2 regions of the Buttiauxella cochleicola genome follow, and region 2 is predicted to be linked to the other one. Evidence: predicted binding sites of a transcription regulator. Region 2 holds the regulator's gene; the other holds the start of a gene.
What was found. The regulator sigma-54, encoded in region 2, starts transcription at its own class of promoters, with help from an activator protein. The targets are predictions, from matches to a motif close to GTTGGCACANNTTTCGCTNT.

Region 1 (3,400 bases), on a different contig from region 2:
AAAGGCCAATGCAGCAATTTCGTTAGCAGCGCTTGCAGAGCCTGCGTTGAAGCCGAACCAACCGAAATAGAGAATTGCTGTACCGGTAAATACCATCGGCAGGTTGTGCGGTTTGAAGGCTTCTTTACCATAACCCACACGTTTGCCAATCAGGTATGCACCCACCAGGCCTGCTACTGCGGCGTTGATGTGAACCACTGTACCGCCTGCGAAGTCCATTGCGCCATGCGTCGCCAGCAGACCACCACCCCATACCATATGTGCAATCGGCAGGTATGAAAGCGTCAGCCAAATTACGACAAAGATAAGTACAGCCGAGAAGCGAATACGTTCAGCCAGTGCACCAACAATCAGGCCAACAGTGATACAGGCGAAGGAGCCCTGGAACGCAACATGAATATATTGGTAGAAAGAACCAGTCAGCGCGGTGAGCTGGATGTTCTTCAACATTACCCAATCGAAGTTACCGAAGAAGTTACCACCAGCACCGAAGGTTAATGAGTAGCCGTAAACCACCCACAGTACACAAACCAACGCAAACGTAACCGTAATCTGAGTCAGCATTGACAGCACGTTTTTAGAGCGAATCAGGCCGCCGTAAAACAGTGCCAGCCCAGGAATTGTCATAAACAGCACCAATGCGGTGCTAATCATCATAAAGGCGTTGTCTGCTTTATCGACTACAGCCGGTGCCGCGAGGGCAATTGATGGCGCAAGTGCCAGGGCTACAACGCCTAAGATAGAGGCTAATTTTTTCATTTTTTCCATCCCTTCACGAGTGGCAAGACGATTACAGTGCAGCTTCGTCGGCTTCGCCGGTACGAATGCGGACGACTCGTTGCAACTCAGCAACGAAAATTTTGCCATCGCCGATCTTGCCGGTATAGGCAGCTTTGCTAATGACATCAATAACTTCATCGAGTTGATCATCGGCAATTGCCACATCAATTTTCACTTTAGGCAGGAAATTGACGCTGTACTCAGCACCGCGGTACAACTCTGCATGACCCTTTTGACGACCAAAGCCTTTCACTTCAGTCACGGTCAGCCCTTGAATACCGATTGAAGACAATGCTTCACGAACGTCTTCGAGTTTGAACGGTTTGATCACCACGGTAACCAGCTTCATAGATCCCCTCCAGTCAGAATTGGGTAATAGCCTCTGCGATACGAATTAGATAAAGCAAAGGTCATGCCAAATTTGAAAAAGAGGTAATTTCAGCGCGCTAAGCTGCGCCAAATGGGGATTTTCAGGAGTGAAATTACGATGACTGGGATTAAGAAAGTTCTTAGAGAATAAAAACGCACCATTTTAGTGCATGGTGCGTTTCGCTTCTGCACCAATGGTGATAACCATTGGCTTTATGCGTGATTTTGGTGCATTACGCGGTTGCGGGTTCTTCACGCGTGGTGGCGGCTAATTCTTCACCAGCCAGTTGCAGTTGGTACATTTGCCAGTAACGCCCTTGTGCAGCCAGTAATTCGCTATGTGTGCCACGCTCTACAGCCTGACCGCGGTGCAGCACCAGAATCGTGTCGGCATCGGTAATAGTCGATAAGCGGTGCGCGATAACGACCAGCGTGGTGTGCTCACGGACGGCTGCCAGTGCTTGTTGGATTGCCTGCTCGGTGCCAGAGTCGATATTTGCCGTTGCTTCATCAAGGATCAGAATCTGCGGAGCATCCACCAGCACCCGAGCCAGCGCCAGTAGCTGTTTCTGGCCGACGGACAAATTATTACCCTGCTCGCCCAGCCGTGTATGAATTCCATCAGCCATGGTTCGAGCAAGTTCCGCAAGTTGCACCGTCTCCAGCGCTTGCCAGACGGCATCTTCGCTGATGTCGCGCCCAAGCGTAACGTTGGCAAAGAAAGAATCCGCCAACACCACCGGGTCTTGCTGAACCATTGCAACACCCTGGCGCAGCACGCGATGACTCAAGGTATCCAGCGGGCGACCATCCAGGCGGATTTCACCGTTGGTGAGTGGGTAATAACCCATCAGCAAGTTAGCAAGAGTGCTTTTCCCGCTGCCTGTGTGCCCCACCAGCGCCACAAAACTGCGCGCAGGAACATCCAGATTAATGTCCTGCAATACCAGTCGATCGCCGCGATAAGCAAAAGAGACGTTATCGACTTCGATATGGCCGCTCTCAAGCGGGCGGTCGTCGTTGCCGTAATCCTGGCGCTTACCGTCCATTAGCTCAAATACTCGCTCACCTGCAACCACCGCCTGTTGCAGCATGGATTGTTGGGTGGTGAGTTCGATTAATGGCTCATTAAGACGCCCGAGGTAGTTGATAAATGCGTATAACACGCCAACTTCAATAGTGCCGACCGAGGTAAAACCAAATAGCATCAGCAAGCCACACAACACCATTGCAGAGAACAGACTAAGCAACGGACGCAGTAAAAATCCATCGAGACGCAGGGTTTGCATTCGCGCCAGGTAATGCGAGCGGCTGGCCGCATTCATACGCTCACCAAAACGGGCCTGCTGGCGGAACTGCTGGATAACGCTCATGCCGTTGATGACTTCGTTGAAGCCATCGTTGATATCGGCCAGATAACTACGAACACGGCGCACGATCGGCGTGCTGTATCGCTGATAAATAAACATCACGATAATCACTGCCGGGAAGATGCAAATCGCCACCGTCGCCATGCGCCAGTCGAGTGTGAACATCGCCACCAGCATCGCACCAATCAATGCCGCACTACGTAATACGGTGGCTACCACCGTCACGTAGAGATCGCGAATCACTTCGGTATCGTTAGTGACGCGCGAGATCAACTGCCCAACCGGTTGGGTATCAAAAGTGCTTAATGGCTGGCGTAGTGCTGCATCCATTACATCAGTACGTAATTTTTGCACTACGCCAACGGCTGCCTGGTTAAACAGCAATGCCTGCCAGTAGTGCAGGCCCGCGGCCGAAATCGACAGTAGCAAATACGCAGTCGCAAGCCCTGCCACAGCGGCAACCGGCAACCGATGTTCAGACACCATATTATCGATGAAATAACTCACCAGAATAGGACCAGTCACTTCAGCAGCCGCCGCAATCCACAGCATCACAACCGCTCCCGCGAGCGGTTTACGCCACGGTGAGCCGTAGGCCAGCAAGCGTTTGATAGTTGGCCACTGCTTGATTGCCTTACGCATTGGCGGATTCCTCGTCTGGCGTTGCTTCTGGCGCATCATCCAGCGCCGCTTCCAATTGTTGATAGCGATACATATCGCGATACCAACCAGGCTTACCCACCAGCGCATCGTGATTACCACGCTCCACCACCTGGCCGTGTTGCATTACCAGAATTTCACTGGCTTCGGTCAGCGCCGACAAACGGTGCGCACTGATGAGAACCGTGCGGTTTTCGCCCCACTGGCGCAGGTTATGAAGA
Region 2 (3,400 bases):
AGAAGAAAGACGGCAAAGCTGCTCCAGCACCTGCCCCGAAAAAGAGTAACTAATTCGTTATGGCTACTTTAATTGCAAAACATCTCGCCAAAGCCTACAAAGGCCGCCGCGTTGTTGAAGATGTCAGCCTGACCGTTAAATCAGGTGAAATTGTCGGTTTACTTGGACCTAACGGTGCAGGCAAAACCACGACTTTTTACATGGTTGTTGGCATTGTTCCGCGTGATGCTGGCAACATCATTATTGATGACGAAGACATTAGTCTTCTGCCGCTTCATGCTCGCGCACGTCGTGGGATTGGGTATTTACCGCAAGAAGCGTCAATTTTCCGTCGTTTGAGCGTGTTCGATAACTTGATGGCAGTCCTGCAAATTCGTGATGACCTTAGCGCTGAACAGCGTGAAGACCGCGCGAATGAGTTGATGGAAGAGTTTCACATTGAGCATTTGCGCAATAACCTCGGGCAGTCTCTGTCTGGTGGTGAGCGCCGTCGTGTTGAAATTGCCCGCGCTTTGGCTGCAAACCCGAAATTTATTCTTTTGGACGAACCTTTTGCAGGTGTTGACCCAATCTCCGTCATCGACATCAAGCGGATTATCGAGCACTTGCGCGATAGCGGGCTTGGTGTGCTGATTACTGACCATAACGTACGCGAAACGTTGGCCGTGTGTGAACGAGCCTATATCGTAAGCCAGGGCCAGTTAATTGCCCATGGCACGCCTGCGGAAATCCTGGAAGATGAGCATGTTAAGCGCGTCTATCTGGGCGAAGAGTTCAGACTCTGATAGGGTAGGAAGTATAATTATTAATACTCTGGGTAATTCGAGTTGCCCACGTTCCTGCAACTTGAAGTATGCCGGGTATATACCTGAGGAAGCTCGCTCTGAATATGAAGCAAGGTTTGCAATTACGGCTTAGCCAACAACTTGCTATGACTCCACAGTTACAGCAGGCAATTCGCCTGTTGCAGCTGTCAACGTTAGAGCTGCAGCAAGAACTCCAACAAGCCCTGGAAAGTAACCCACTGCTTGAGCAAACCGATCTGCATGAAGAAATTGAAACTCAGGAAGTTCGTGAAAATGAAGCTTTAGACACTCGTGAGGCGCTTGAACAAAAAGAGATGCCTGACGAATTGCCGTTAGATACCAGCTGGGACGAAATCTATACCGCCGGTTCCCCATCGGGCGCCGGTTCAGATTATAGTGACGATGAGTTGCCGATTTATCAGGGGGAAACGACTCAGTCACTCCAGGATTACCTGATGTGGCAGGTCGATTTAACCCCGTTCTCTGATACCGACACTGCCATTGCGACATCTATTGTTGATGCCGTTGACGAAATGGGCTATCTCACGGTTTCGCTGGAAGAAATTCTGGAAAGCATGGGCGATGAAGAAATCACCATCGACGAAGTGGAGGCGGTACTTAAACGCGTCCAGCGTTTTGATCCTGTTGGAGTTGCCGCACGCGATCTACGCGATTGCTTACTCATCCAGCTTTCTCAATTTGCCCGTGAAACACCGTGGCTGACCGAGGCACGACTGATTGTCAGCGATCATCTGGATCTGCTCGCCAATCATGATTTCCGTAGCCTGATGCGCGTCACTCGCCTGAAAGAAGAAGTTCTGAAAGAGGCAATGTGCCTGATTCAGTCTCTTGATCCACGCCCAGGCCAATCGATTCAAACCAGTGAACCCGAATATGTCATTCCCGATATTCTGGTCAAAAAGATTCAGGGGCGCTGGACGGTAGAATTAAACGCCGACAGCATTCCACGCCTTAAAATCAATCAGCAGTACGCTGCGATGGGTACCAATGCCCGCAATGACAGCGACTCGCAATTTATTCGCAGTAACCTGCAAGAAGCGAAGTGGTTGATTAAAAGTCTTGAAAGTCGCAACGATACGCTGCTGCGCGTCAGTCGCTGTATCGTTGAGCAGCAACAAGGTTTTTTTGAGCACGGCGAAGAGCACATGAAACCGATGGTTCTTGCTGATATCGCCCAGGTAGTCGAGATGCATGAATCGACTATTTCCCGTGTGACCACGCAAAAATATTTGCACAGTCCACGCGGCATTTTTGAATTGAAGTATTTCTTCTCCAGCCATGTGAATACCGAAGGCGGAGGCGAAGCCTCCTCTACGGCGATTCGGGCACTGGTGAAGAAATTAATTGCTGCGGAAAACCCAGCGAAACCTCTGAGTGATAGCAAGTTAACGACTATGCTATCCGATCAGGGGATCATGGTGGCACGCCGCACTGTTGCGAAGTACCGAGAGTCTTTATCCATACCACCGTCAAATCAGCGTAAACAGCTGGTATGACTTAACCGATAAGGAAGACACTATGCAGCTCAACATTACAGGACATAACGTCGAAATCACTGACGCACTGCGCGATTTTGTGAGTACGAAGTTTGCCAAACTGGAGCAGTACTTCGATAGAATTAACCAAGTCTACATTGTGTTAAAAGTGGAAAAAGTCACGCATATTGCCGATGCAACGCTTCATGTGAATGGTGGTGAAATCCATGCAAGCTCTGATGGCCAGGATATGTATGCGGCAATTGATGGCTTAATTGATAAACTGGCGCGCCAGTTAACCAAACATAAAGATAAACTAAAACAACACTGATAATCCGGGCAACTGTTCCAGCATAGACGGCTCGTTACTTAACGGGCCGTTAGCATAACAGGGTGCTTAGGTGAACTTATGATGAACAACGATTCTGCTCTACAACTTAGTAATGTCCTGAACAAGGAATGTACTCGTACCAACGTACATTGCCAGAGTAAAAAACGTGCACTGGAAATCATCAGTGAGCTGGCAGCAAAGCAACTCGGCCTGCCACCACAAGTGGTTTTTGAAGCCGTGCTGACGCGCGAACGTATGGGGAGCACCGGTATCGGTAACGGTATCGCTATACCTCATGGGAAGCTGGAAGAAGATACCACCCGCGCCGTTGGGGTGTTTATTAAACTGGAGACCCCGATCGCATTTGATGCGATTGATAACCAGCCTGTAGACCTCATGTTTGCGCTGCTTGTACCTGCGGATCAAACAAAAACGCATTTGCACACTTTATCTCTGGTGGCAAAGCGTCTGGCAGACAAAACAATTTGTCGACGCCTGCGTTCTGCGCAAAGCGATGAAGAGCTTTATCAGATCATTACCGAAACAGAAAATGGTAGTGAAAGTGAATAATCTGGCTGTGGTTGTGTTGAAATCACAGCAAGAGAAGTTGGGGGAGTGAAAAAATGGTGCTGATGATCGTCAGCGGCCGCTCTGGTTCAGGGAAGTCTGTAGCCTTGCGTGCACTAGAAGATATGGGATTCTACTGTGTAGATAATCTACCAGTGGTGCTGTTACCTGATCTTGCCAAAACTCTCGCGGAGCGAAAA

Region 1: the regulator sigma-54 is predicted to act here: its motif matches at 1,181-1,200, upstream of glnK (P-II family nitrogen regulator).

The regions. Positions count from the first base shown of each region.
Region 1 is NZ_JAJSOU010000003.1:141,442-144,841, reverse strand. Features, by position in the region: gene amtB (ammonium transporter AmtB) at 1-759, opposite strand, end outside; gene glnK (P-II family nitrogen regulator) at 791-1,129, opposite strand; gene LVQ79_RS05060 (SmdB family multidrug efflux ABC transporter permease/ATP-binding protein) at 1,383-3,161, opposite strand; gene LVQ79_RS05055 (SmdA family multidrug ABC transporter permease/ATP-binding protein) at 3,154-3,400, opposite strand, start outside.
Region 2 is NZ_JAJSOU010000019.1:8,812-12,211, forward strand. Features, by position in the region: gene lptA (lipopolysaccharide ABC transporter substrate-binding protein LptA) at 1-53, shown strand, start outside; gene lptB (LPS export ABC transporter ATP-binding protein) at 60-785, shown strand; gene rpoN (RNA polymerase factor sigma-54) at 890-2,323, shown strand; gene hpf (ribosome hibernation promoting factor) at 2,346-2,633, shown strand; gene ptsN (PTS IIA-like nitrogen regulatory protein PtsN) at 2,712-3,203, shown strand; gene rapZ (RNase adapter RapZ) at 3,257-3,400, shown strand, end outside.